DNA from 3 places in the Lysinibacillus sp. GW823-FHT02G10 genome. Region 1 is predicted to be linked to each of the others. Evidence: riboswitches for the same ligand, from Rfam matches in the RefSeq annotation. Region 1 holds a riboswitch; each other region holds the start of a gene.

The links. Region 1 has a riboswitch for lysine ahead of AC1RFD_RS05960 (transporter substrate-binding domain-containing protein). Riboswitches for the same ligand answer to the same signal wherever they lie in the genome.
Positions count from the first base shown of each region.
Region 2: it holds a riboswitch for lysine, as region 1 does, so the genes downstream of both, AC1RFD_RS21070 (amino acid permease) here and AC1RFD_RS05960 (transporter substrate-binding domain-containing protein) in region 1, are expected to answer to the same signal.
Region 3: it holds a riboswitch for lysine, as region 1 does, so the genes downstream of both, AC1RFD_RS11275 (aspartate kinase) here and AC1RFD_RS05960 (transporter substrate-binding domain-containing protein) in region 1, are expected to answer to the same signal.

Region 1 covers NZ_JBXAJI010000001.1:1,130,890-1,140,978, forward strand. Annotated here, with positions in the region: gene AC1RFD_RS05950 (2-oxoglutarate dehydrogenase E1 component) at 1-1,898, shown strand, start outside; gene odhB (2-oxoglutarate dehydrogenase complex dihydrolipoyllysine-residue succinyltransferase) at 1,989-3,251, shown strand; lysine riboswitch at 3,592-3,778, shown strand; gene AC1RFD_RS05960 (transporter substrate-binding domain-containing protein) at 3,898-4,755, shown strand; gene AC1RFD_RS05965 (amino acid ABC transporter permease) at 4,926-5,651, shown strand; gene AC1RFD_RS05970 (amino acid ABC transporter ATP-binding protein) at 5,664-6,395, shown strand; gene AC1RFD_RS05975 (DUF6501 family protein) at 6,659-6,856, shown strand; gene AC1RFD_RS05980 (toxic anion resistance protein) at 6,905-7,972, opposite strand; gene AC1RFD_RS05985 (5-bromo-4-chloroindolyl phosphate hydrolysis family protein) at 7,969-8,619, opposite strand; gene AC1RFD_RS05990 (hypothetical protein) at 9,036-9,248, shown strand; gene AC1RFD_RS05995 (CPCC family cysteine-rich protein) at 9,343-9,609, opposite strand; gene AC1RFD_RS06000 (acylphosphatase) at 9,721-10,002, opposite strand; gene AC1RFD_RS06005 (globin-coupled sensor protein) at 10,048-10,089, opposite strand, start outside.
Region 2 covers NZ_JBXAJI010000012.1:976-11,064, forward strand. Annotated here, with positions in the region: tRNA gene AC1RFD_RS21010 (tRNA-Arg) at 1-30, shown strand, start outside; tRNA gene AC1RFD_RS21015 (tRNA-Pro) at 41-117, shown strand; tRNA gene AC1RFD_RS21020 (tRNA-Ala) at 135-210, shown strand; tRNA gene AC1RFD_RS21025 (tRNA-Ser) at 224-316, shown strand; tRNA gene AC1RFD_RS21030 (tRNA-Phe) at 323-398, shown strand; tRNA gene AC1RFD_RS21035 (tRNA-Gly) at 404-477, shown strand; tRNA gene AC1RFD_RS21040 (tRNA-Ile) at 482-555, shown strand; tRNA gene AC1RFD_RS21045 (tRNA-Asn) at 562-638, shown strand; tRNA gene AC1RFD_RS21050 (tRNA-Glu) at 640-711, shown strand; gene AC1RFD_RS21055 (nitric oxide synthase oxygenase) at 1,286-2,332, shown strand; gene AC1RFD_RS21060 (hypothetical protein) at 2,384-2,914, shown strand; gene AC1RFD_RS21065 (CynX/NimT family MFS transporter) at 2,982-4,190, opposite strand; lysine riboswitch at 4,369-4,545, shown strand; gene AC1RFD_RS21070 (amino acid permease) at 4,628-6,091, shown strand; gene AC1RFD_RS21075 (response regulator transcription factor) at 6,244-6,936, shown strand; gene AC1RFD_RS21080 (sensor histidine kinase) at 6,943-7,875, shown strand; gene AC1RFD_RS21085 (ABC transporter ATP-binding protein) at 8,006-8,929, shown strand; gene AC1RFD_RS21090 (ABC transporter permease) at 8,922-9,611, shown strand; gene AC1RFD_RS21095 (Nramp family divalent metal transporter) at 9,659-10,089, opposite strand, start outside.
Region 3 covers NZ_JBXAJI010000002.1:266,149-276,237, reverse strand. Annotated here, with positions in the region: gene uvrC (excinuclease ABC subunit UvrC) at 1-1,696, shown strand, start outside; lysine riboswitch at 1,804-1,981, shown strand; gene AC1RFD_RS11275 (aspartate kinase) at 2,115-3,341, shown strand; gene AC1RFD_RS11270 (YslB family protein) at 3,440-3,874, opposite strand; gene AC1RFD_RS11265 (succinate dehydrogenase cytochrome b558 subunit) at 4,147-4,755, shown strand; gene sdhA (succinate dehydrogenase flavoprotein subunit) at 4,822-6,576, shown strand; gene sdhB (succinate dehydrogenase iron-sulfur subunit) at 6,582-7,361, shown strand; gene AC1RFD_RS11250 (acyl-CoA thioesterase) at 7,557-8,021, shown strand; gene AC1RFD_RS11245 (helix-turn-helix domain-containing protein) at 8,209-8,430, shown strand; gene AC1RFD_RS11240 (MarR family winged helix-turn-helix transcriptional regulator) at 8,505-8,957, shown strand; gene racE (glutamate racemase) at 8,968-9,765, shown strand; gene rph (ribonuclease PH) at 9,898-10,089, shown strand, end outside.

The sequences.
Region 1 (10,089 bases):
ATGTGAAATTGGCTTACAACCCATCTCACTTAGAAGTGGGCAATCCAGTAGTACTTGGTGCTACTCGTGCAACACAAGATGATACATCTAAACCAGGGCAACCTATTTTTGACCGTACAAAGGGCTTAGGCATTCTTGTACACGGTGATGCTGCATTCCCAGGTCAAGGGATTGTAACAGAAGTGTTAAACTTCGCTAAAACAGAAGGCTTTACAACAGGTGGAACAATCCATATTATCGCAAACAATATGATTGGATTCACAACAGAACATTATGATTCTCGTTCTTCTGTGTATTCTTCTGACCCTGCAAAAGGCTATGAAGTACCAGTAATCCATGTCAACGCAGATAGCCCAGAGGCAGTAGTGCAAGTTGGACGTTTTGCGGCAAACTACCGTCAAACATTTGGCAAAGACATTATTGTGGACTTAGTAGGTTACCGTCGCCATGGTCATAATGAAACAGATGACCCAACAGTGACAAACCCAGAAACATACAAATTAGTGTCTAAACATGAAACAGTGCGTGCATTATATGGTGCACAATTAGTGGCAGAAGGTCTTGTAACTGCTGCTGATGTAGCTGCACTAGATACAGCTATCTATGCAGAAATGCAAGCAGCCTATGACCACGTCAAAGAAATGGCAGAAAAAGATGATCATCATCATTTAGAAATGCCAGAAGAATTAAAAGTAGAGTTCCCACAAATTGATACAGCAGTAGGTGCGGAACGTTTAGAAAAAATCAATGAAGAGCTTTTAGTGTTTGAAGAAAACTTTGAACCACAGAAAAAGCTTGGTAAAATCTTAGAAAAACGCCGTGATGCTTATGCGTCTGCAAAAGTTGACTGGGGTCATGCTGAAACTTTAGCGTATGCAACGATTATTCAAGATGGAACACCAGTACGCTTTACAGGTCAAGATGCACAACGTGGTACATTCTCTCAACGTCACTTAGTACTGCATGATAAAAACAATGGCAATGTCTTCACACCACTACACCATATTTCTGGTGCGAACGCATCCTTTACAGTACACAACTCTCCACTGACTGAAGCTGGGGTGGTAGGCTTTGAGTATGGTTACAACCTAGAAAATAGCCATGTACTAACAGTATGGGAAGCACAATTCGGTGACTTTGCGAATATGGCACAAGTGATGTTTGATAACTTTATTTCAGGGGCACGCTCAAAATGGGGTCAAAAATCTGGTCTAGTTATCCTTTTACCTCATGGTTATGAAGGTCAAGGTCCAGAGCACTCTTCAAGCCGTATGGAACGCTATTTACAAATGTCAGCTGAAAATAACTGGTTTGTAGCGAACTGTTCAAATGCAGGAAACTACTACCACTTATTACGCCGTCAAGCAGCATTATTAGGTACAGAAGGGGTACGTCCACTTGTAGTCGTATCACCAAAATCATTATTACGTCACCCATTAGCTGCGGCGAATGCTGAGCAATTAGCAAATGGTTCATTCCAAGAAGTGATTGAACAACCAGGCTTAGGGGCTAAACCAGAAGCTGTAGAGCGTATCGTTTTAGGTACAGGTAAAGTGATGATCGACTTAGCAGAGCGCGTGAAAGACGGCGAAGGCTTCGATCACCTACACATTATTCGTGTAGAACAACTTTACCCATTCCCAAAAGAGCAAGTAGCTGGTATCATTGCTAAGTATCCTAATGCAAAAGAGATTGTTTGGGTACAAGAAGAACCTAAAAACCAAGGCTCATGGAATTATGCATTAGAAACATTATATGAACTTTCAGAAGGTAAAAAACTTCGCTATGTAGGCCGTCCTGCAATGAGCTCAACTTCTGAAGGGGATGCAGATTCTCATAAAGCAGCACAAGCAGCTCTTATTGAAGAAGCGGTTGCTGAGCCAGTAAAGGTTAAATAATATATATCAATTTTTGAAACCGGGCTACTTGCCCTTAAGCAGTAGCCCTTCTATGTGCGTCATGCACGTTAATCAAAGGAGGAAATGAAAGTGGCTGAAATTAAAGTCCCTGAATTAGCAGAATCGATTACAGAAGGTAGTATCGCACAGTGGGTAAAAAAAGTGGGCGATCGCGTTGAAAAAGGTGAATTCATCGTTGAACTTGAAACAGATAAAGTAAACGCTGAGATCATTTCTGAAGAAGCAGGTGTATTAACACAAATTTTAGCTGAAGAAGGCGATACTGTACTAGTTGGTCAAGTTATCGCAGTAGTAGAAGCAGGCGAAGGCGCAGCAGCAGCTCCAGCAGCGGCAGCACCAACTGAGGCAGCACCTGCACCAGCAGCGCCACAAGCAGCACCTGCACCAGTTGCAGCAGCTCCAGCAGTAGAAGAAACTTCTGGTGAGCGTGTAGTTGCATCTCCAGCAGCACGTCGTCTTGCACGTGAAAAAGGTATTGACCTTGCAGCGGTATCTCCAGTAGATCCACAAGGACGTGTACGTGTACAAGATGTAGCAGCTCATGGTACAGCACCAGCTGTAGCACCAGCAGCAGCACCTACATCCGTAGCAACTTCAGGAGGCCCAGTAGTATTCACACCAGCAGCTAATTCTGACCGTGTAACAATTGAAAAAATGAGCCGTCGTCGCCAAACAATTGCAAAACGTTTATTAGAAGTTAAACAATCAACAGCAATGTTAACAACATTCAACGAAATTGACATGACAAACATCATGGCACTTCGTAAACGTAAACAAGAAGAGTTTGTAAAAGCAAACGACATCAAACTTGGTTTCATGTCATTCTTCACTAAAGCTGTTGTTGCAGCACTGAAAAAATACCCATACGTAAACGCTCAAATCTCTGGCGATGAAATTCATTTAAATAACTTCTTTGATATCGGTATTGCTGTATCGACTGAAGAAGGTTTAGTCGTACCAGTTGTACGCGATGCAAATAGCAAAAACTTTGCAGAAATCGAAAAAGATATTGCTAACTTAGCGACAAAAGCTCGTGATAAAAAATTAGGCTTAAATGACATGGCTGGTGGATCATTCACAATCACAAATGGTGGTGTATTCGGTTCATTAATGTCAACACCAATTATGAACGGTACGCAAGCTGGTATTTTAGGTATGCACTCAATTGTAAACCGTCCAGTTGCAGTAAATGGTGAAGTTCAAATCCGTCCAATGATGTATGTAGCACTTTCATACGATCACCGTATCATCGATGGTAAAGATTCTGTAGGATTCTTAAAAACAGTTAAAGAATTAATCGAAAATCCTGAAGATTTATTATTAAATTCATAATTCCATTAAACCCTGCGAACAATGTTCAGCAGGGTTTTTTGTATGACGAAAGGTATTGACCGATTCTATGCTTGAAAGAGTACGAATGTTACATCGTTTAGAGGAGCAAAGAAAGAAAAAAACGCAACTTTTCTTACATATAGAACATACTCTATAATAAATATTTGTTGTAATTTTCAGAAATATCAACAAAAGTTCAACGATTTAAAGTGGAAGCAGAACGCACAATATCCTAATATTGTCATTAGTCAGAAAAATGTTAAAATCGTCTTGACGAACATATTAGTTTTATAGTAGTATCTAAATATCAATTAAATAAACAAACCTCACGAATTGTTACCAGTGAGGTAGAGGCGCGGTATTTATTAGTTCATTGTTGAGTAAAAGCAAGCGAAGACGCAATGAAGAAGGAAATATCGCCGAAGTATAAAAGGAGCTCGTACTTTTATACTGGGTCTGCAGTGAATAAGTGCAGGACTGTCCTAGTAAATGGATTTCCAGATTTACTAGGTTGTGCTATCTCGGAAACATGGAAATTATAGTGAGGATTTGGGCAACTGTCATAAAAGGTAAGACCTAAGTTCAATAAACTTAGGTCTTTTTTAGTACAGTTGTCTTATTTTTTTACAGAAAAGGGGAGTTTTTCATGAAAAGAAAATGGTTGTTAGTAATGATCTCTATCATGACGGCAATTGTGCTAGCTGCATGTGGCGCAAGTGACAAAAAAGAGGGCGGTTCAAGTGATGCTGGAACTGACAAAGAAGAAGGTGGCGGTGAATTCCGAATTGGAATGGAGGCTGGCTACCCACCGTTCAACTGGACACAGCAAGACGATGCAAATGGCGCAGTGAAAATTGCGGATAATGCAGAGTATGCAGGTGGCTATGATGTACAAATGGCAAAGAAAATCGCTGAAGGTCTAGGCAAAGAGTTAGTCATTGTTAAAATGGAGTGGGACGGTTTAGTTCCAGCGCTACAATCAAACAAAATTGATGCAATTATTGCAGGTATGTCACCAACAGAAGAACGCAAGAAAACAATTGATTTTACAGAAAACTATTATACTTCTGATTTTGTTATGGTTATTAAAAAAGGTAGCAAATATGAAGGCGCAAAATCGATTCAAGACTTCTCAGGTGCTAAAATTACATCACAATTAAATACATCAAACTACACAGTTATCGATCAAATTAAAGGCGTAGAAAAGCAAACAGCAATGGAGAGCTTCCCAGCAATGCGTGTGGCGTTGGAAGCAGGTAAAATTGATGGCTATGTAGCTGAACGTCCAGAGGGCATTTCGGCTTCTGCTGCCAACGATAAATTCACATATGTAGCATTTGAAGAAGGCTTTGATACAGACCTATCAAATACTTCAATTGCTGTAGGCTTACGTAAAGATGACGCAAATCGTGAAAAAATCAATGAAATCCTAAAAGGCATTTCAGAAGATGATCGTCAAGCGATTATGGAAGAAGCTATTTCTCAACAACCCGCAGCACAATAATGACATGGCACGGACTAGCAATTAGTCCGTGCATGATCATTTCATCATTATCAAAATGAGAACCTCTCTACATAATGATAATGTCCTAGCGTGACAAATCATAGAATAGTAGAAAGAGCTAGGACACAAAAGAAATAAGCGAGCAAGATGACATTGTTAGGAGGAACATCATGAGTCTTGAATGGATACTTTCAATTATTGAAAACAACTGGCAAATGTTTTTACGAGGTGCGTATTATACGTTACTGATTTCGAGTATTAGTACAATTATTGGTGCATTTATCGGATTTTTCATCGGAATTATGCATACGATTCCAGTTCGTAAAAAAGGTGTGAAATTTTATAGCTTAAAGCTCATTAATTTTATACTAACATGCTATGTTGAATTTTTCCGTGGTACACCAATGATTGTACAAGCTATGGTTGTCTACTACGGATTAGATATCGCATTCGGTATCGATATGCACTTTATTACAGCAGGTATTTTAGTCGTTTCCCTCAATACTGGGGCATATATGGCAGAAATTGTTCGTGGCGGTATTGTATCCATTGATAATGGTCAATACGAGGCAGCATCAGCAATTGGCATGAATCACTTCCAAATTATGCTTCATGTTGTCTTACCACAAGTAGCGCGTAATGTTTTACCAGCGACAGGTAACCAATTAATCATGAATATTAAAGATACAGCCGTATTAAATGTCATTGGAGTAACGGAATTATTCTTCCAAACAAAATCAATTTCGGGTAACAACTTCCGTTATTTCGAATCATTCTTCGTTGCATGTGTTCTTTATTTCATCATGACATTTACCGCATCTCGCATCCTTCTGTATGTTGAAAAACGTCTAGATGGTCCTGATGCCTATCAAAAAGAACAAAAAGAAGCCGTATAGGGGGACGCACAAATGGCAGTCATTAAAATCGAGCATTTAAGTAAATCATTTGGACGTAACCAAGTGTTAAAAGATGTGAATTTCCAAGTGGAAAAAGGGGAGGTAGTTTGTTTAATTGGCTCCTCTGGCTCTGGTAAATCCACATTGCTTCGTTGCATAAATTTATTAGAAACGCCAAGTGGCGGTCAAATTATTTATAAAGGGGAAGACATCCTAGATGAAAAGCACAATATTCAAGAATATCGCACACATTTAGGCATGGTGTTCCAGCAGTTCAATTTATTTAACAACCACAATGTCATAAGTAATTGCACAGTGGGCCAAATCAAAGTGTTAAAACGTTCGAAAAAAGAAGCAGAAGAAACGGCGCTTAAATACTTGAAAATCGTTGGCATGGATCAATATGTGAATGCCAAGCCCCGTCAACTCTCAGGCGGACAAAAGCAGCGTGTGGCCATCGCTCGTGCCTTATCAATGAATCCTGATGTAATGCTATTCGATGAGCCAACATCCGCATTAGACCCAGAAATGGTGGGTGAGGTATTAAAGGTAATGCGTCAGCTAGCAAACGAGGGCAATACGATGCTCATCGTGACACATGAGATGGAATTTGCCAAAGAAGTAGCAGATCGTGTTGTCTTTATGGATAAAGGTGTAATTGTGGAAGAAGGCCCTCCAGCACAAGTATTAGTCAATCCACAACATGAACGTACGAAGGAATTTTTAAAGCGTACATTAAAATAAGCACAAAAAAGTGAGTCCAACCTGTTGGACTCACTTATTTTCTAGAATTCCATTCTGCATAAAGTACAAAGCAGATTGCGAATGCTACAGCAATGATAAAAAACCATTGCGGTACACCACCAAAACTCATCATAACACCTCAAATATTCATTTTTTTTGGATAGAATAGGTATAGTATTTCTTTTTTCTCCACAAAAGACCAAAAATATTATAAAATAAGCAATAGACATTAGCTTTTGCTAGTAAAGAGAGGTAGAGAGAATATGTTACATTTAAAATGGAAAGATGCGCCAACATTACGAACGGTTACTTGCAAACATACAAATGCATCGAAATACTTAGTATCAAACGTATTAACAGTAGGAAAAGAGTATGAAGTGAAAAATGAAACAGAAGAGTTCGTTTTTATCATCGACAACACAGGTAATGTCGGTGGCTACTATAAAGATTATTTTGAATAAAAACAAACAGGGTGGTTCAGAACATTTGCTGAGCCACCCATTTTTTTGTTAATCTCGCTGATAGCTGCTAGCACCCGCCACATCCTGTAGCTGTTGTTTCTCTTGTTCAGTTGCGGTATGCAGGGCAAAGACATCTTTAATTGCTGTTTGCAGCTCTTGCTGTGTTTCTTTAAACTTCGAAACTTGCTGTTCAAACGTGGGACTTGAGAAGCGATCATGAGCCCTTGATAATCGCTCCTCTAAACGTGCATAATGATGATCCATATGCATCGATAGCATCATCGCCAGTTGGTTTTTCCAGAGCGGAATCAAGGTAACGATAGAAAACTCAATTTTTTCAGCTAATGTTTGATTGGCCTGCTGAATCATACGAATTTGAGGAGCTGTTTGCAGAGCGACTTGCTGTGATACTTGTAAATCATAAATACGTTGATCGAGTCTTTCGATTTGAGCAGCAAAGTCATTTAATTGCTGGATCGCAAGTGGCTGTTTGGTAGCTTGGACACTCGTTATTTGTGCAGGTAGCTCTACCTCAATGGCTTGCTGCTTTTTCATTTGTCCTGCGGCAATCGCCGTTGCCAATTCCTCAAAAAATCCTCGATTATGGGCATAAAGCGCCTCTAAGTTTTCAACATCTTTTATCAGCTGAAGCTGTGCACGTTCTAGCTGAACGCCAATGCGCTCCACCTGTATACTAATACGTTCAAATTCTGTGAGTGTTTGCTTCACATTAGGCTCGGTTTTGCCAAAGATTTTTTTGAAAAAGGTTTGCTTTTTTGGTTCCAAAGCAGTCGGATCTACTCGATCTAACGTCTGCATTAAAGAATCCAGCATTTGACCAATTTTAGTGACATCCTTTTGCTTTACTTGAGCAAGCATGCGGTCGGCAAATTGAGACAGAGCTCGCTGTGAATCTTGCCCAAGGGACAGCAATGATTCAAAATCAGTCAAATCGATTTGACTGGCATACAGTAATGCACGACTTTGTGCAAGAGGCGATAGCGTTTCATAAGTCGCCATCGCCTCGTTTTGCGGAGTTGTTTCTAAATAGGATTGGACTAGTGGAGAAAGCCCTGGTATGGTATTTAGTTGAAATGCGTGTTCGTTTGCTGTCATTTATCATCGCCTCGCCAGTCCAATTGTTCTCTACGTCTAAGATTGGAACGATTTGCGAATTCAATCTCCATTTGCAGATGATCGATATCATTTGCAAGCGCATCCTTCAAATCAATTTGAATTGTGTCATTCAAATCAGTTAGGGTTTCACGTGTTTTGGATAAAGTTAATTGAATTTCCTTATCCTTCACTGGCTGCTTGGAAAGCATTGTATATTTATCCGTTAATTCTACAGCAGAAGGTAAGTGTGCATAGAAAAATGGTTCCACATTATAAAATTTACGTGGGTCTGTCTTGACGATTTTGACGATATTTTTGGAGATACGCGTCATTTCAAGTAGTTGTTTAAACGCTGAAACAGAACGTACACGTAAATAGTTTTGACTCAATGTTTGAATATGCTTATTAGCTGTTAATACTTGTGTTTCAATGTGTTTGAATTCTTCTTTTGTGATGCCTGCTATTTGCATGACTTTCTTTTTTTGTCTATGTTTCAGCAACGCTGTACTCGTCGCATAGGAACCCGCAAACAGTAAACCACCAAGGAAGAATCCAGGATTTGCCGCAATTGCTGCGATAGAAACAGTTGTGAGCGAAATAAGAAAGCTGGCACTATGTCTAGAGAAAAACTGTCCGACACTAAGCATTGTTTCATCCTCCTTGCTTTTCAATATGTCTATCTTCTTATACGAAATAATCGACATAAAGTTTCATTGAAAATTAATCCCTTACATAAATTTTACTGCTATTTGTGAACTTTCTCAATGATAATACATAGAATAAGTGAGTTGTTTCGATGAATAAGTCGGTTTTGTTATCCTAAGGAGCCATTCTGACATCGAAATGAGCGATTTTTTGCATCTCGATTACTGAATAGAGGAGCGTAATTTGATTCAAGAGCGGCTTCTGCCTCAAAGCGAGCTGTTAAGTGAGATCCATGAGCGGCTCCAACTCGAAAAGGAGCGGTTTATTCTCTAAGAAGAGCATCTTCATCCAAAATGAATGAGTCTTGTATGAAACTTTTTCCAAATGAATTCGTAACTGATACAAAGGGGGATATAGGATGACGAAAATTTTTCTGGTGTCTATTACAAAAAATATGGATGAACCAGTAAGTGAACAGAAAGTGAAAGAAAAAGTCTTTGAGAAAAAATCAAAATTAAAAGCCTATTTAAACAAAGAAGGCTATATGAAGGAATCTAAAAATCAATATGTGAAAATCACTGATGAATCGATATTAGTTGCTGCCATTCAAAAAATAAAAATCAAAAAATGATGATAGGTCATGTTCTTAAGAGCATGACTTTTTTGATTTCAATAACTAGGAGAGGAGGCATCATTCAAAGAACCCATAGCCCAGTGTCAGCTCTCTAGAAAAACGGCTTCCAATTTGAATCTTTTTCGTCTTTTTCGTTTGGTTTTCTTACAAACGCAATACATCGTTCTTCGCATGCACCAAATATATTAAAATTTTTCTGTGCTTGCCTTAAGGATAGCGTATTAGCTCCACCTCCAAAGTCATAATCATAAAATTGAACGCCGTCATCTTCCCAAAAACAAATTTCACATATCTCGTATGTACCTGGTGGTTTTCCTTTCATTGTCTTATATCCGCAACAAGGACAAGTAAATTTCATTATAATCACTCCCAAATATTTTTCGATAATTTTATCATACTTCCTATATGACAAAACGCCGTGTTAGTTTAAAATTTGTTGAACCCAACAACACTACAAAAAAGCCAGACATTAAACAATGTCTGACTCCATACGTATATAGCCTTTTAAATCATCGTATAATTCTAAAGAAAATGAATTGGAATCGGCTTGGGGACTAACGCCTTTTTGGACAAAAAGGAGAAATTCATTGAGTGCCTTTTCTGAGCCCTCCACTTCCACCTCAATTTGCTCTGCGTCATTCAATCGACAGTATCCTTTTAACCCTAATTCAATAGCTTTTTGCTTGATGAAGAATCGGTAGCCTGTGCCATAGACATCACCAAAAAATTTTATACTTGCTCGTTTGTTCAAGGGAATACCTCCTACTTAATAGAGGAGAGGGGCGAACCTCTCCTTTTATTGCATGACACGTTCTTTTTCTAAATAGGCAATTAAGTT
Region 2 (10,089 bases), on a different contig from region 1:
TTATGGGTTCGACTCCTGTCGGGCGCGCCAATAAAATCAACGGAATGTAGCTCAGCTTGGTAGAGCACTTGGTTTGGGACCAAGGGGTCGTAGGTTCGAATCCTGTCATTCCGACCATTTTCAAAATGATAAATGGGGCCTTAGCTCAGCTGGGAGAGCGCCTGCCTTGCACGCAGGAGGTCAGCGGTTCGATCCCGCTAGGCTCCACCATTGTAATATTTTTGGAGGTATACCCAAGTCTGGCTGAAGGGATCGGTCTTGAAAACCGACAGGCGGGTAACACCGCGCGGGGGTTCGAATCCCTCTACCTCCTCCATTTTTCGGGTCAGTAGCTCAGTTGGTAGAGCATTAGATTGAAGCTCTAAGTGTCGGCGGTTCGATTCCGTCCTGACCCACCATTATTGCGGGTGTAGTTTAATGGTAAAACCTCAGCCTTCCAAGCTGATGTCGTGAGTTCGATTCTCATCACCCGCTCCAAAATGGGCCTATAGCTCAGCTGGTTAGAGCGCACGCCTGATAAGCGTGAGGTCGATGGTTCGAGTCCATTTAGGCCCATATTATTCCGAAGTAGCTCAGTTGGTAGTAGCACCTGACTGTTAATCAGGTTGTCGCAGGTTCGAGTCCTGCCTTCGGAGCCACGGCCCGTTGGTCAAGTGGTTAAGACACCGCCCTTTCACGGCGGTAACACGGGTTCGAATCCCGTACGGGTCATCAAGCATGTAGCACAGATGTGTGTTACATGCTTTTTTCTATTCTCCTGTTCTTTAAACGATAAAAGATAATGCAATAGCAAAAAAAGACCTATTGGCAAGGTGAGGGACTGAATTTCATTCCCCTAGCATCTTTCTATGGGCATCCTATAAGCCGTTTCACCTACCACGTACACTTCCATGGTCAATACTTTTGTGAAGGCTGCTTGACGACTTCTCTAGTATAGCGATACAGGCGAAATCCTGGCCAGAGAATTTGTGAAACTGGTTCTGCTCTATGCGAAAGCGAAGCAATAGCAGCAAGTAAGTAGCCCAGAACGAATAGCTTTTTCACCATTTACAAATATTCTATTGATTTCTTTGTTCTACAACCCCCTGAAAAAGGCTACATGACTACTGTAGCCTTTTTATAATAATTAAAATCTTTCTCCCTTACATTCTCTTACGAAAGAGAGTCTATAGAGTAAATATGAACAAACTATTTCATATATAAAATATGTATGTTTTTTCAATTACTATTTTCATGGTGCTTGTTGTTTTGTTCCTCTAATATGAGGATAAGTGGAGGAATCGATATGAATATACAGGAGATACAGCAATTTTTAAGTCTATATCAGACAGAACAAAATGAATCAGAACTTTGGTTAAAGAATAGATTACAGGCAGTTAAGGATGCAGGTGAATATCACCCAACAACAGAGGAGCTAGTTTTTGGCGCACGTGTGGCATGGCGAAATAGCAATAAGTGTATTGGACGTCTATTTTGGCAGTCACTGCATGTGGTAGATGCACGTGATATTTTAGATGAAAAGGCTATTTTTCAAAAATTACTAGAACATATTGATTATGCGACAAATCATGGGAAAATCCGTCCAACTATAACAGTGTTTGCTTCAGATAGAGTACGGATTTGGAATCATCAACTAATTCGTTATGCAGGCTATGAAACAGATGCAGGCATTATTGGAGATTCACAGTCCGTTAAATTTACAAAAGTGTGTGAGTCGTTAGGATGGAGAGGTAAAGGAACTGATTTTGATGTACTACCACTCGTTATACAGGTGGATAATCGTGCTCCTCAAATGTTTGTAATTCCTGAAGAAAATATAGTAGAGGTCTCAATCCGTCATCCAGAGTCAAACGATATGGAAAAATTAGGAATGAAGTGGTATGCCGTACCTATTATTTCGAGTATGCGTTTTCAAATGGCTGGAATTGATTTTCAAGCAGCTCCATTTAACGGCTGGTATATGGGAACAGAGATTGGTGCACGAAATTTAGCAGATCATGATCGTTATAATATGTTACCTGCAATTGCAGAGATTTTTAATCTTGATACAACCAAACATGCGTCTCTTTGGCGTGATCGTGCTTTAGTAGAACTTAATATTGCTGTTCTTCACTCATTTAAAGAAGATGGTGTGAGCATTGTTGATCATCATACAGCAGCTCAGCAGTTTAAATTGTTTGAGGAGGCAGAAAAATCAACAGGAAGAGAAGTTACAGGCAACTGGACATGGTTAATCCCACCACTTTCCCCTGCCACAACTCATATATTCCATAAACCCTATGTAAATATTTATCATACACCAAATTATTTTTACCAAAAACCATGCTATTAGTGTAAAGGAATTGTTTACTTTCAATACTTTTGATGAGAGAGGGCGCTTACTATGTTAAATCAGCAAATTCCCAATATCCCATGGAGACAATTGACGACACCTTATGGTAGAGGTACAGCCATTCCTAAGCTGATAGAACAGGAGCAATACACACAACTAGCTGAATTAATTGAACATCAAGGTACACTGTGGCAGGTGACACCATGGGTTTTGCTTGTCCTGCTAAAAAAGCTTACTAGTAAAAAATTAGAGGTTGTCTCCTTACAAGAGGTACAGTTATATTTAGCTGTGGCACATGCTATTACCAAGGATTATCTCGAGCCAGTCAATACTGTTAAAAATATGCAGGAGCTATTAGACGTCAACTATTTGTGGATAGAAAATGAGGATAATGATGAGCAGGAGTGGGAGAAAGAAACGCCAAAGGGCTATGAGGAGCAAGCTTTTGTAGGCTATTACTATTATAGTTATATGCTTTTACAAGAGGCTGTTCCTATTTTTTCTACTATAACAGCTCGTAATAATGAAGCATCAGAATGCCTTGCTGAATTGCTAACATTACTCCAGCAACCCGACAATTAAGTAATGTGTAAACACTATATAGAAATAGAGCAGATGGAGGAATCTAATCCACCTGCTTTATTTAATTTTAATGCACATATTCATCCTTAGAGGCTCTCATTGAGCAAAAGAAGAGTAACATTGCTACAACGACAAAGAGCCATCCCGCAATATTCCAGCCGCCAAATAAATCATGCAAGTAGCCAAAAAGAATAGGACCAATTGCGGCAAATAAATAACCCAAAGATTGTGCAAAGCCTGATAAATCTGCTGCTTCAAATGCAGTACGAGTACGGAGAGTGAAGAACATCATTGCTAGGGCAAATGAAGAACCACCTGCTAACCCTAGAAGAACCATCCACAGTACCCCAAGACTTGTCCATTCCATGACAACCCCAACAAAGCCTACTAAATAGAAGGATGTAAACATCAATACAAGTGGGCGTTGAGAAGTCATTTTACCAGCAATAATAGGCACTGCTAAGGCCATTGGTACTTGTGAGAATTGCATGATTGAAAACATCCAGCCAGCTTTATCAGGTGCTAAACCTTGAGCAATATAGATCTCAGGTATCCAAGCTGCTGTTGTGTAGAATAATAAAGACTGTAAACCCATTGCCCCTGTGACAGCCCAAGTAACAGGTGATTTCCATAAAGGTGTACTGGTCTTCTTAGATGTAGTAACTGGTTCTGGTTTATTTGATTTTAGTTGAGGTATCCAAATTAAGATTGTAATTAGAACGAGTATGAGTGCAATGGAAAGTGCACCTTGCCAGCCTAACGATGAATTAGCTATCGGATAGCTAATACCAGCACCAAGGCCAGCAGTAAAATTCATGGACATGGTGAAAAAGGCCATTAATAAACCCACATGATAGGGAAATTTCAACTTCAATAATCCTGGAATTAGTACATTTCCAAAAGAAATGGCTACGCCAATTAGCACAGTACCCAATAGAAGTAATTCTGTAGTACCAAGTGAACGTAGGACAATTCCTAAAGCCAAGAGAAAAGTGGATAAAAATAATGTTAGCTCAAGCCCTAGTTTGCGTGCTACAACTGGTGCAAATGGAGATATAACAGCAAAAGCCAGCAATGGTATCGTTGTTAGAAAGCCTGCCAAAACATTAGATATTCCAAGATCTTCACGGATAAAGGATATAATTGGGCCAACAACAGTTAGTGGCATTCGTAATGTAGAGGCTATAAAGATAACTCCAAAGACTAAAAGTAAGGTTGTTCCTTTCCAGCTAATTTTTTTACTTGGAAAACTAGTGGAATGATCATTTGTAGTCAAAATAAAATCCCCCCTAATAATAACCATTCTAATTGAACTACTATAACACTTTATCACACTATTAAAAATAGTAGAAGATTCATAAAATACAGAACATTTGTGGTTGTATTGAAATGTCTATGGTCTTATGTTAGTATAATAAACATCATAAATTTAATAATTATATGCCTCATGTTTGTATTGAGGTAGAGGTCGCGATATTTATAAGTATGCTAATTGAAATGACAAGCATTGATGAAATTAGTTGAAAGGAAATATTGCCGAAGTGTGAGGGGACTTGAAAACCTCATGCTGGGGCTGTCTCCGAAAGGAACAGAACTGTCACGTTTGCACAACGTGTTGAGCTATCATGTAGGAAAAACTGAGGATTAATGTAGCCATCACAGTGTATATGTGATGGCATTTTTTTGCCTCATAAATAGGAAGGAAGCTATATCGTGAGTGAAATAAAAGTAAATCAGCTCGGACATAAAGCACCGAAGCTGAAAAAAGAATTAAAAAGCCGTCATATTACAATGATTTCTTTAGGCGGTACAATTGGTACGGGACTATTTTTAGCCAGTGGAGGAGCAATTGCTCAGGCAGGTCCTGGAGGAGCATTGCTTGCCTATGCTTTAATTGGTATTATGGTGTATTTTTTAATGACAAGCTTAGGGGAAATGGCTGCCTATATGCCATCCTCAGGTTCATTTAGTACGTATGCAACCAAATTTGTAGATCCTGCCTTGGGCTTTGCATTAGGCTGGAACTACTGGTATAACTGGGCAATCACCATTGCTGCCGAAATTGCTGCTGTGTCATTAATTATGAAATATTGGTTCCCAGATAGCTCATCAGCACTTTGGACAGTATTATTTATTGCTGTGGTATTGACGTTTAATTTACTATCCGTAAAAAGTTATGGTGAAAGTGAATATTGGTTTGCCATGATTAAAGTAGCAACGGTTATTGTTTTTATTATCATTAGCTTACTAATGATTTTTGGTATTTTAGGTGGGCAGGCTCCTGTAGGTTTCACTAATTTCTTTGTTAGTGATGGGCCATTCCATGGTGGCTTCCTTGCTACATTTGGTATTTTCCTAGCTGCAGGATTTTCATTCCAAGGAACAGAATTACTAGGAATTACAGCTGGTGAAACAGATGATCCTGGTAAAAATATTCCGAAGGCTGTTAAATCTGTATTTTGGCGTATTCTTTTGTTTTATATTTTAGCGATTGGTGCAATTGGGATGTTAATTCCATTTACAGACGAACGTTTATTATCAGAAGATATCGCAGTATCACCGTTTACACTAGTGTTTGACCGCCTAGGTATTGCCTTTGCTGCTTCATTAATGAATGCCATTATTTTAACGGCTATGCTGTCAGCAGGAAATTCAGGACTATATGCATCTTCTCGTATGTTATGGCAATTAGCAGTGGATGGACATGCACCTAAATTTTTTGCAAAGCTAAGTCGTAGAGGTATTCCGATTTATGCACTTATGGCAACATTAGCTGTAGGCTGTTTAGCATTTTTGGCATCCTTCTTTGGCGATGGAGTGGTTTATATCTGGCTATTAAATGCTTCTGGAATGTCTGGCTTTATTGCATGGCTAGGTATTGCGTTTAGTCATTATCGTTTCCGCCGAGCGTTTGATGCACAAGGCTTAGATCCAAAGTTATTACCTTATAAAGCCAAATTATATCCGTTTGGACCATTATTTGCTTTTACAGTTTGTATGATCGTAGTCATTGGACAAAATTACACAGCCTTTACAGGCGATAAGATTGATTGGTACGGTATCCTTGTTTCGTATATTGGGATTCCATTATTTTTAGCATTATGGTTTGGCTATAAATTAAAGCACAAAACAAAAATGCTTCCACTTGAAGATTGTGATTTAAAAGTTGAAGATTAAATAATAGAGCTGTTCTATAAACCAAAGAGTGATGGTTTATGGATCAGCTCTTTTTTCAACACTCATAAACAAAATCTCTCTAATCAAACATCATAAATATGGTAATGTAATATACATATGGAAATTGGGTTTGATAGGAGAGGTGCATCATAGTGCAAAAGCATATTTTACTTGTAGAAGACGATGAAGCCATTCGTGAAATGGTTGATAATTACTTAACGATGGAAGGTTTCCAGGTCACAACAGCGACTAATGGCGAAGAGGCATTACAAAATTGTTTGCAAAATATCTTTGATTTGGTCATCTTAGATATTATGATACCTAAATTAAATGGATTGGAAGTATTAAAGATTATTAGAGAGCAGGCAGCACTTCCTATCATTATTATGTCTGCAAAAGACAGTGATGTTGATAAAGCATTGGGCTTAGGGTTAGGGGCAGATGATTATATTGCTAAACCCTTTTCTATGCTAGAATTTTCAGCACGTGTAAAGGCTGTTATCAGAAGAGCTACGAAATACTCTAGTCAAGCTGAACAAAAGCAAGAGGTCCTCGAAATTGATAATTTAAAGATAGATATTGTTAATTTCTCAATAACAAAGAGCGGACAAGAGATAAAGCTGACATCAAAGGAATTTTCCATTTTAAAATTGTTTGTGACAAATCGTCACAGAGTTTTTACCAAAGAGCAAATTTATCAGATGATATGGAAAGATGCCTATTACGGAGACGAAAATATTATAAATGTACATATCAGAAGACTACGTGAAAAAATAGAAGATGATCCGTCACATCCTCATTATATTAAAACCCTATGGGGAATCGGCTATAAGTTTGAAGGGTAAAAATATATGATATTTCTATTATTAATAATTGTATTGCTAATTGGCATTCTCATTTTTCAATGGAAAGTCAAGAAGGAACAAGAACGAGCTATCCAATATATTCATCGAAAACTACATGTAATTGTGAATGAGCAGACGTATGAAAAGATTCTAATAACAACTACAAATTCAGAAATTCAACAGTTACTTATTACACTGAATACTTTGCTAGATCAACATCAAAAAGTCCAGGCTACACATCATAAAATGGAAAATTCTATGAAAAAGATGTTGGCCAATATTTCGCATGATCTTAAAACGCCTTTAACCGTTGTACTTGGCTATATTGAAATGCTTCAACTTCAAAACGCGAATAGTGACGAGGAACAGCAACGTTTACTTACGGGTGTACATGCTAAAACATTAGAGGTATTAAAAATTATTCATACATTTTTTGACTTGGCAAAATTAGAGGCTGGGGACACAGATTATCCAATCACTAAAATCAATGTCAGTGAAATATGCCGAAAAAATGTTTTGTCTTTTTACGATTTGGTTACTTCATTGGGATTAGATATTAAAATTGATATCCCTGAAAGCTCCATATATGCACTTGGTAATGAAGAAGCATTAAATAGAGTGCTAAACAATCTACTGTCTAATGCTATTGCATATGGAGCAGATGGCAATGTAATTGGAATTACTATAAGAAACGATGAAGCCAATATTGATATTGATGTGTGGGATTGTGGCAAGGGCATTGATGAATACCATATCGATCGCGTTTTTGAAAGGATGTATACACTTGAGGATTCTCGAAATAAATCTTTCCAAGGTAGCGGTCTGGGACTAACGATTACAAAGCGGCTTGTAGAAATAATGAATGGCTCGATCCGTTTATCGAGTATTCCCTATGAAAAAACTATTTTTACGATTTCGTTAAAGCGAATGATGTATTGAATCCATTATGCTTGTAGAGCTTTAATGCTTTGCAGGCTTTTTTACTTAAGAAATTTGTAAGAATGCAGTAATAAAATAGAGAGTTTCATTTTTTATAATGAAACTAGTCACAATTGAGGGAGAGAATTACATGACATACATTGTAAAAACAAATCAGCTTACGAAAGTGTACGATGGAAAGGAAGTTGTTTCTGCTGTCAATATGAACGTTAAGAAAGGTGAGATTTATGGATTTTTAGGTCCTAATGGTGCGGGTAAAACGACTGTTATGAAGATGCTAACTAATCTTACGAAACCTACAAGTGGGGATGTAGAAATTTTGGGGGCGAAATTGACGGACAAATCCTATGAAATACTAAAAAGAATGGGTACAATTATTGAATATCCTATTTTTTATGAAAAATTAACGGCTAGAGAGACCCTGGAATTACATTGTGAATACATGGGTTATTATGATAAGAAAGAAATTGCACATGTTCTTAATTTAGTAAAGTTATCGAATACAGAGAATAAGCAGGTTAAAGATTTTTCTCTGGGGATGAAGCAAAGATTAGGCATCGCAAGGGCCATTATTACAAAGCCAGAGTTACTTATATTAGACGAACCAATTAATGGATTGGACCCAGTAGGGATAAAGGAGTTAAGAGAGCTTTTCAAGATGCTTTGTAAGGAGTACGGCATAACTATTATTATCTCTAGTCATATTCTAGCTGAAATAGAACAATTGGTCGATACAATAGGTGTTATTAAGAATGGAAGGCTCATCACTGAGGTAGCAATGGATACTATTAATCGTGATCAGGTCAATTATACGGAAGTGATCGTAAGTGATGGGAAAAAGGCAGCGTTTATTATTGAAAGCGAATTAAACATTACGAATTTTAAGCTGATGGATGATAACTCTATACGTATATACGACTCAACAGTATCCCAACAAAGCCTATCGAGAGCATTAATTGAACATGACGTTGAGATTGAAGAGATTAGTAAAAAAACTAGTTCATTAGAGGATTATTTCTTAAAGCTAATCAATGGAGGTGTTGTCCATGCTTAATTTAATGCGTTTAGAAATGAAAAAATTTCATTTAGGTTCATATGTTAAAGGAGCCATTATCGCTAATTTTGTTATTCTTGGTTTTTTGTTTATGATTTTATTTATTTCTAAAGTGGAAGGAGACCCAGGGCTTGAAAATTATGAGGTTGCATTCAGTGTTATTGATTCATTTGTAAGAGCAGTTTTTATGATTTTTGCTTCTACGTTAATAGCTAAGTTAATCATCGGAGAATATAAATTTAAAACCATTACATTAGCCTTTATGTATCCTATAAGTAGAAAGAAATTAATGGTCGCAAAGCTTGCTATTGTCATGCTATTTACTTTCAGTATGATCATTATCTCCAATGCTCTTATTACAACCATTTTTTGTATCATAAGCGATCGATATGAATTAATTCCTGATGTACTATCTAGTTCTTTAATTATCCAGCAAGTACCTTCTGTATTGATGAATGCGATTGCTGCCTCAGGTATAGCCTTAATCCCATTGTATTTCGGGATGAGAAAATACTCTATACCGACAACTATCATTTCATCTATTATAATTGTGTCTGTAACTTCGTCAAATTCAGGTAACTTTACTTTAAACGATATTATTATTATTCCAATTACTTTAGCAATCGTGGGTCTTGGTATTGCTTATTTAGCCATTAGAAATATCGAAAAGGTGGATGTTTAATCAAAAAGATACCAGGTGCTCATTGCTATAGAGTACCTGGCTTTTTGTTATCCAAAAATTGTTTCCCACAGTAAGTAAATATTTAACGTAACAACAACGACTACGACAAACCAACCTAAAACAGTTGTAATACGGTGATTAACTAGGCTTCCCATAATGTCTCGTTTACTTGTAAACATAACAAGAGGGACAAGTGCAAAGGCAATACCAAATGATAAAACAACTTGACTAAGAACGAGAGCATAGGTAGCATTCACACCAGAGGCAATGATTGCAAGTGGTGGCACCATGGTAATCGCTCTACGTAAATAAAGAGGTATTTTTCTTTGAATGAAGCCTTGCATCACTACGTCACCAGCTAAAGTCCCTACAGAGGAGCTAGCAAGCCCTGCAATAAGTAAACCAAGACCAAAGGAAATGGCAGCCATTGGGCCCAGAATATCTTTTAAACCATTATAGGCAACATCTAAATCTTCAA
Region 3 (10,089 bases), on a different contig from region 1:
TAAAGCAAAAGTTCTAAAAAACCGTGTACGTTCTTATTTTACGGGAACACATGAAGGGAAAACGCAAAGGCTTGTAGGTGAAATAGAAGATTTTGAGTATATTGTAACGTCATCAAATATTGAAGCACTTATTTTAGAGCTGAATCTCATCAAATTACATGATCCAAAATATAATGTCATGTTAACGGATGATAAGACCTATCCATATTTAAAAATTACGAATGAAAAACATCCTCGTCTGATTACGACACGGAAGGTAAAAAAGGATAAGGCAAAATATTTTGGTCCTTATCCGAATGCCTATGCAGCAAGTGAAACGAAAAAGCTATTGGATCGATTGTATCCGCTGCGCAAATGTGTACAATTACCTTCCAAGGTTTGCTTGTACTATCACATGGGTCAATGCTTAGCACCTTGTGTGAAGGAAATTGAAGGTCAGGTTTATCAAGAAATGATTGAGGATATGACGAAGTTTCTAAATGGTGGTGTGGAGGCAGTCAAAAAAGAGCTTGAAGTTAAAATGCTAGCAGCTGCAGAAAACCTGGAATTTGAGCGAGCGAAGGAATTCCGAGACCAAATTGCCCATATTGATACGGTTATGCAGAAACAAAAAATAGTTTCAAGTGATACAACAAATCGAGATGTATTTGGCTATGCTGTTGAAAAAGGATGGATGTGTGTTCAGGTTTTCTTTGTACGCCAAGGAAAGCTGATTGAGCGCGATGTCTCAATTTTCCCCATCTATCAAGATGCAGAGGAAGAATTTTTAACATTTGTTGGGCGCTTTTATGAAAAGCCAGAGCATATTAAGCCAAAAGAAATTTTTATTCCACAAGCCATTGATGCAGCTATCTTAACAGAATTATTAGAAATTAAAGTGCTCACACCGAAAAGAGGTCAAAAGAAGGAATTGGTTGAATTAGCTACCAAAAATGCTGAAATTGCTGTGGCAGCTAAATTCCAGCTAATAGAGCGTCAGGAAGAACGTACGATTGGTGCTTGTGAGGCACTTGGTGAAGCAATGGGTATTAGTACACCTTTACGAATTGAAGCTTTTGATAATAGTCATATGCATGGAACGGATGCAGTGTCTGCTATGGTTGTTTTCATTGATGGGAAGCCTGCGAAAAAGGAGTACCGAAAATATAAAACGCGTACAGCAGCCAAGCATGATGATTACGGTGCAATGCAGGAGGTTATACGTCGTCGCTATATACGTGTTTTAAAGGAAGGACTACCATTACCAGATTTAGTCTTAATTGATGGTGGTAAGGGACAAATGGAAGTAGCCCGTGAAGTACTAGAAGATGAGCTTGGTCTTGTTATACCGATTGCTGGTTTAGCCAAGGATGATAAGCATAATACATCTCAGCTCTTGTTTGGTGATCCACCAGAAGTGATTAGCTTAAAACGTACAAGTGATGGCTTTTATTTATTACAACGAATTCAAGACGAAGTCCATCGCTTTGCTATTACCTTCTTGCGTCAACAGCATGAGAAGCATGCCATTCAATCTGTATTAGATCATATTGAAGGGGTAGGACCAAAACGAAAGCAACAGCTGCTTAAACATTTCGGTTCAGTCAAAAAAATTCGAGAGGCGAGCGAGCTAGCATTACAGGAGGCTGGGATGCCCGCTAATTTAGCAAGCCAAATTTTTAGCTATTTTCAGCAACAATCATTGTCAAAGGAATAGGCATGTGCTATGGTTATAAATAACATTGTTTTCAATGTTATGAAGAGTCAACTGCGTGACTAGTTTGTTTACGCAAAGGCTTAATGAATTGAATACATTCACTTTAAAGTGATGATAGAGGTGCAAGATTCAAGAGTAACACGATGGAGGATGGACAAGTCCAGAGATATTGTGTGAAAGGGGAGCTTGCCGAAGTACAGGATTGTTGTTCCATTGTTGTACTGGTTTTGCATTTAAGAAATGTAAGACTGTCGATTCTAAACGTTTCGGAGAGCTATCACACATGCGCAAGTTACGATTATTGTACATGTTATAGGCAGCTTTCACGTTATGTGGAGGCTGCCTTTTAGTTTTCTAGAAACGGTTTTACCCCCCATAATTTGGTGAAATACATGAACTGGAAGGGAGAACGAAAGAAATGGCTAAAATCGTGATGAAGTTTGGAGGAGCTGCATTAGCTTCTACTGAACAAATCCAAGAGGCTGCTAGGAAAGCGATTGCTGAAAAGGACAAAGGATTGGATGTAGTAGTGGTCGTTGCAGCGATGGGACACACTGCGAAAGAGATGAAAATGATGGTACACCAACTAACTGACGATGTGTCGAAAAGAGAATTAGATGCAGTTTTGTCAACTGGATCTCAATTATCTAGTGCTTTATTTACCATCGCTTTGCAGGAAGCAGGCTATGAGGCTGTGTCTCTAACTGGATGGCAAGCTGGTATACATACGGATGGTATGTATCGACATGCTCGTATCGACTATATAGATATTAGTCGTATGGAAGAACATTTTGCACAGGGACAAATTGTGGTTATTGCTGGAGAACAAGGGATTGACGAAGTGCACAATATCACCACGCTTGGAAAAGGTGGAGCTGAAACAGCTGCTGTTGCACTTGCCATAGCGTTGGAAGCGGAGAGAGTAGATATGTATACAAATGTGGATGGTGTTTATACAGCAGATCCACGATATGTTCCCAATGCCCAAAAGCTTCAAGAAATTTCATATGATGAAATGTTGGAATTATCGAATTTAGGGTCTCATATCATACATCCTCGTGCGGTGGAGTTAGCGAAGAAATTTCAAATGCCTGTTATTATACGTTCAAGTTTAATAGAATCAGTAGGCACTTTATTGAAGGAGGAAGTGGAAATGGAAAAAAATTTAGTCGTTCGTGGTGTTGCATTTGAATCAGATATTATTCGTTTAACAGTAGGGTATGATGCTTTTTCCAATGCTTCATTAGCAGATATATTTACGGTTCTTGCAGAGAACCGTATTAATGTAGATATTATTGTCCAAGCCATTATTGATGGGTTGAAGCCAACTGTATCGTTTTCCATTTTAAAAGAGGAATTTGCGGAAGCATTACGTGTTTTAGAGGATAGTAAATTATCACTTGGATTTAGTTTTGCTGACTTCGAAATTGGACTAGCAAAAGTTTCTATTATTGGTTCAGGCATGGCTTCCAATCCAGGCGTTGCTGCTCGTATGTTTGATCGGTTACGTCGTGAAAATATCCCTGTAAAAATGGTTAGTACTTCTGAAATAAAAGTGTCCGTTGTTGTACCACAGGATGATATGATCCAAGCAGCTAATGCTCTCCATGATGAGTTTAATTTAGAGCAAGCACTTTACATATAATAATAGAAGAAACAGCATTTTATGTAATTGACCGAAATAAAAGGAAGAAAAAAGAAGGATTGTCATCCCATTCTTTAATGGGAGACAATCCTTTTTAATTATTCTGTGGGAATGGTATTCATAATACGTTCTTTAACGTCCCATTTGACTGTAAACATGACGTATTGTTGCTTTTCCCGTTTTTCATTATAGCATTCTGTCAGGTAGCCTTTAGCTAGTTGAATTTGCTCTGCTATAAATCCTGCTTCAAGTTTAAAGCTACGCTGCTTTATTTGAAGAATTTCAGGGTCATTTGTCAACTGGAAAATACGTCCATCTTTTGATTCCTTTATGAGTTCTAATGTACCCCAGCAGGCATCTGCGAAAAATGCGATAAGTTCATCTTGACTTTTACATGGGAACTTGCGAGCAAGCTCTTTACCTGCCCAATAAAGGACGTCATCTTCATGTTTACCAAGTATAGAAGATAGAATATGATCACGAATGATCTCATAGCCAAATGATGAGATTGTAGGAGATGGAGTGTTTAACATTGTTATCCTTCTTTCTTAGAATTTTCTTAAAATTTAACGGTAATAAAGTAATGATAGATTTTTCGAGAAAAAACGACGCATCATGTACTAGATTAGTTCTTTAATAAGCTCTATGAAAAACTCCGAGTTGCCTTGACGCTCGTAGCTCTTGAGAGTACAATAAACATGTCATAATATTGTACCATGATGAAATACACAGTCAATGAAGTATCATTTACAAAATGATGACTTCTTTTGTTGTGCTATTTTAAGTACTAAGGGGGGTAACAGTCTTGTCGAAAGATCGAGAGTTTTTATGGCGTCGCTTACATTCTCTACTTGGGATCATTCCAGTAGGTCTGTTTTTAACGATGCACCTGTTCATTAACTTTACAGCAACAGGCGGGGCAGAAAGTTACAACGATGCTACCGCAGTAATGGAAAAGATTCCATTCCTTATCCTAGTTGAATGGATTGTCATCTATATTCCATTAATGTTCCACGCATTCTATGGTGTCTACATTGCATTCACTGCTACACCAAACACAGGACGTTTCAGCACGTACCGTAACTGGATGTTCTCTTTACAACGTTTTACTGGTGTATTCTTAGTGATATTTATTGCATGGCATATTTTCCAAACTCGTATTCAAAAAGCACTTGGCACACACGTTGATTACGACATGATGGCGAATATTGTTGCTAATCCATTCATGCTTGGATTCTACATTGTTGGTATTTTATCAGCAACTTTCCACTTATCTAACGGTTTATGGGCATTCCTAGTAAGCTGGGGTATTACACAATCTCCTCAGTCTCAAAAGATCGCTACTTACGTAACAAACATTCTTTTCGTAATTCTAAGTGTAGTTGGTGTGGCTGCTATTTTAGCTTTCGTATAATTCAATAGAAGCTACGATAGAGCACATGCAATCATTGCAATTTTTTAAGAGGAGTGAGAAATAATCATGGCGAAAAGCAAAATAATTGTTGTCGGCGGTGGTCTTGCCGGTCTGATGGCAACGATTAAAGCAGCTGAAGTTGGTACTGAAGTTGATTTATTCTCATTAGTTCCTGTAAAACGCTCACACTCTGTTTGTGCGCAAGGCGGAATTAATGGTGCGGTAAATACTAAAGGTGAAGGGGATTCTCCATGGATCCACTTTGATGATACAGTTTATGGTGGGGACTTCCTAGCGAACCAACCACCAGTTAAAGGTATGTGTGATGCAGCACCTGGCATTATCCACTTAATGGACCGTATGGGTGTTATGTTCAACCGTACACCAGAAGGACTTTTAGATTTCCGTCGTTTTGGTGGTACTTTAATGCACCGTACAGCTTTCTCTGGTGCAACAACAGGTCAACAATTACTATATGCGCTAGATGAGCAAGTTCGTTCTCATGAAGTAGCTGGTTTAGTAAATAAATATGAACACTGGGAATTCCTTGGTGTTATTATCGATGAAGACGGCGTTTGTCGTGGTATCGTAGCGCAAGATATGCGTACAGAAGAAATTAAATCATTCCGTGCAGACGCTGTTATTATGGCGACTGGTGGCCCTGGTATTATCTTCGGTAAAACAACAAACTCTGTTATTAACACAGGTTCTGCTGCTTCTATCGTTTATCAACAAGGTGCTTCATATGCGAATGGTGAATTCATTCAAATTCACCCAACAGCGATTCCTGGAGATGACAAAAACCGTCTAATGTCAGAATCAGCTCGTGGTGAAGGTGGTCGTATTTGGACTTATAAAGACGGTAAACCTTGGTACTTCCTAGAAGAGAAATACCCAGCTTATGGTAACTTAGTACCACGTGATATTGCAACACGTGAAATTTTCGACGTTTGTGTAAACCAAAAACTTGGTATCAATGGCGAAAACATGGTATACCTAGATCTTTCACATAAAGATCCACATGAATTGGACGTTAAACTTGGTGGTATCATCGAAATCTATGAAAAATTCGTAGGGGATGACCCACGTAAATTACCAATGAAAATTTTCCCAGCAGTTCACTATTCAATGGGTGGATTATGGGTTGACTACAATCAAATGACTGAAATTCCTGGTCTATTTGCAGCAGGTGAATGTGATTACTCTCAACATGGTGCAAACCGTCTTGGTGCAAACTCATTATTATCTGCTATCTACGGTGGTATGGTTGCAGGACCAAACGCAGTAGACTATGTAAAACACCTTAAAAAGCATGCTGAAGATCTTCCACAAGAGATTTACGATGCTCGTGTAAAAGAGGAACAAGCGAAATGGGATGCTATCATGAAAATGGAAGGCACAGAAAACGCTTACTTACTGCATAAAGAGCTTGGTGAAATGATGACTGCTACAATGACTGTAGTACGTTACAATGATCAGCTTGAAGATACATTGAAAAAACTTGATGAGCTTACTGAGCGTTGGAACAACATCAACATCAATGATACGCAAAAATGGAGCAATCAAGGCGCACACTTTACACGTCAGCTTAAAAATATGTTAGTGCTTGCAAAAGTAATGACAAAAGGTGCACTATTACGTAATGAATCTCGTGGTGCACACTATAAACCTGATTTCCCTAACCGTGATGATGAGAACTTCTTAAAAACAACAATGGCGAAGTTTGACCCAGCTACTGGTAATCCAATCATCACGTACCAAGAAGTCGACGTTTCATTAATCCCACCACGTAAACGCGACTACTCTGCGAAAGGAGACTAAAAGTTATGCAAATCGCAGCTAATACTGGAAGAATGGTCAAAGTGGAAATCTTACGTCAAGATACACAAGGCGGCAATAGCTACTGGCAAAAATTCCAAGTGCCTTACCGTCATGGTATGAACGTAATTTCAATTTTAATGGAAATTCAAAAAAATCCTGTTACTGAAGATGGTGTAAACACATCACCAGTATCATGGGATATGAACTGTTTAGAAGAAGTTTGTGGTGCATGTTCAATGGTGATCAATGGCCGTCCACGTCAATCATGTTCTACACTAGTAGACCAATTGACAGAGCCGATTAAATTGGAGCCAATGAAAACATTCCCTGTTATTCGTGACCTACAAGTTGACCGTGAACGTATGTTCAACGCGCTTAAAAAAGTTAAAGCATGGGTACCAATCGATGGTACGTATGATTTAGGTGAAGGTCCACGTATGCCAGAAGGTAAACGTCAATGGGCTTATGAACTATCTAAATGTATGACTTGTGGTGTATGTATGGAAGCATGTCCAAACGTGTCTGAAAAAGCTTCATTCATCGGACCAGCTCCATTATCACAAGTACGTCTTTTCAACACTCACCCAACTGGTGCTATGATTAAAGATGAACGTTTAAATGCGATTATGGGTGACGGTGGCCTTGCAAACTGTGGTAACTCTCAAAACTGTGTTGCTGCATGTCCAAAAGGGATTCCTTTAACAACATCCATCGCTTCATTAAACCGTGCAACTACAGTGCAAATGTTCCGTAACTTCTTCGGTTCTGACCACTACGTAGACTAATATACGGACAAGCTGAACTCCCTTACACTTCGTGTAAGGGAGTTTTTTATAGTTATAGAAATGAAATTTATCAAGTTGTTTATTTACATTTTTTCTATGATAATATAGCATTTTCTTTTATAATGAATATGTATTCATTTTGTTTGCCGTTGATTGATAAAAGACGGGCAATTACATGACAGGGGATGGTATATCATGAAGGCAAATTATATCGATAATTTTCAAGAGTGGGAAAAGGGTTTTTCATTTTTTAGCGAGGTACGAGTGCGATTTTCAGAAACAGACATGTATGGTCATATGAACAATACGATTAGCTTTACATATTTTGAGCAAGCAAGAATTGATTACTTCAGACATTTAGGAATTTTAATGCCCCCAGTTGGAGAAGAGAATGTGAAATCTATACCTATTGTAGCCGATTTACAATGCGATTATGTAAAGCAGGTTTTCTTTGATGACGTACTACGAATCTATACAAAAATCGCGCAAGTTGGGAATTCGTCGATGGACATTCACTATCTAGCAAAAAATCAAAAGGACGAAATCTGTTTCACTGGTCGTGGAACAATTGTACAAATGGATCCTCGTACAGGTAAAAGTGTGCCGATTTCAGAGGAAGAAAAAACGAAATTCATTCAGTTGGCCATTCTGCCTCACTAGTTCAATATATAAGTATATGTAAATTTATTGAAATAGTAGGTTTTGCTTTTTACGTAAAATTTATGAATGTAACAATGTAATTTTCGAAATTTTTAAGGAAACATGGAATAATCATGCAAATAGCCGTCACCGCTTCCTGCCCCTTAACATAAGTTACAATACGTGCGGGGGAGGAGGGTGTAACTGAATGAATGGCTCTCATCATCGTTCTCTTTTAACAAACCGAGAACGTGAAATATTTGCGCTTTTATTAGCTGAAAAAACAACGAGAGATATTGCAGAGCAGCTTAGTATTAGTGAAAAAACAGTGCGAAATCACATTTCCAATACAATTCAAAAGCTAGGTGTAACGAATCGATCTCAGGCGTTAATTGAGCTGTTACGCTTGGAAGAATTTAAATTAGACTAATGGACACTTGCTATTTCGTGAAAAAAACGACAAAATAGAACTATTCAACGTATTTTTAGGAGTGAAATAGTTATATGTCGGATGAAGTAACAAAGCACTCACCTGAAACCGTTGCAACGGTTGAAAAGGAATTACGCTATATAGCGGCCATCGTGAAGCAAAAGGGAAGAGAAATTGTTTCCGATTATGCGATTACGCCGCCACAATTTGTTGCATTACAGTGGTTAGAAGAGCTTGGTGATATTACAATTGGCGAATTATCAAACCGTTTATATTTAGCTTTTAGCACGACAACAGATTTAGTGGACCGAATGGAGAAAAATGAATTAGTCAAGCGTGTGCGTGATGAAAATGATCGCCGTGTCGTTGTCGTTCATCTTCTCGAAAAGGGCGAACGTATCATTCAAGAAGTAATTGAAAAAAGACAGCAATATTTGCAAGAGATGCTTGTTGGTTTTAATGAACAAGAAGTCGCGCAATTATCAAGCTATTTAGAAAAACTACATGTACACATGAAACAGGATTGAGGCGGAAAGTATGAATGCCCCGATAGGCGTTATTGACTCAGGAGTAGGCGGTTTAACCGTAGCAAAAGAAATCATGAAGCGATTGCCAAACGAAACGATTTATTATATTGGCGATACAGCAAGGTGTCCGTATGGTCCAAGAAGTCGTCAGGAAGTACGGAATTTTACTTGGCAAATGGCAAAAGCACTCGAAAAAATGAATGTTAAGATGCTCGTTATAGCTTGTAATACAGCGACTGCAGTAGCACTCGAAAGTTTACAAAGAAATATGCCTTTTCCAGTACTAGGTGTTATCAATGCTGGCGCACGTGCAGCTGTAAAAAAAACGAAGCGACATGAAGTCGTTGTGCTTGCAACAGAAGGAACAATTAAAAGTGGGGCGTATGAAGAAGCCTTATTGTCACTCAATACGTCAACACATATTATTCCACTAGCTTGTCCCACATTCGTACCACTTGTAGAAAGTGGCGAATATAAAGGTGACTTTGCAAATAATTTAATAGCAGAAGGCTTAAAGCCGTTGAAAAATCGACAATTTGATACGGTTATTTTAGGGTGTACACATTATCCTATTTTACAAAAACAAATTGAAGCTGTTGTCGGAGAAGATGTGAATGTTTTATCTTCTGCGGAGGAAACAGCAAAGGATGTACAGGAAATGTTAGCGTATAATGGCACTTTAGCAAATGCAAATGCGGTGCCTGCTCATAGATTTTTTGCAACTGGTTCTGTCCCAATTTTCCGTTCGATTGCTGAGAATTGGTTAGAGCAAGGTACTCTCGACATAAAACGTATCACATTAAAATAAAAAATCAGCTTAGCAACAGGCTAGGCTGATTTTTGCCGTTTTCAGCATTGTACATAAGCCACCGAGTACTTTTTTGATGGCACAAATTATGATAAGATGAGGGCGCGAAAGTTTTTAGGAGGAACGAAATATATGACAAGATATGATGGTAGAAATGCAGATGGGCTACGACCTGTGAAAATAGATAGTGAGTATCTATTACACCCTGAAGGCTCCGTATTAATTCAAGTAGGCAATACAAAAGTAATTTGCACCGCAACGATTGAAGACAAGGTACCTGGTTTTCTACGTGGGCAAGGGAAAGGGTGGATTACAGCCGAGTAT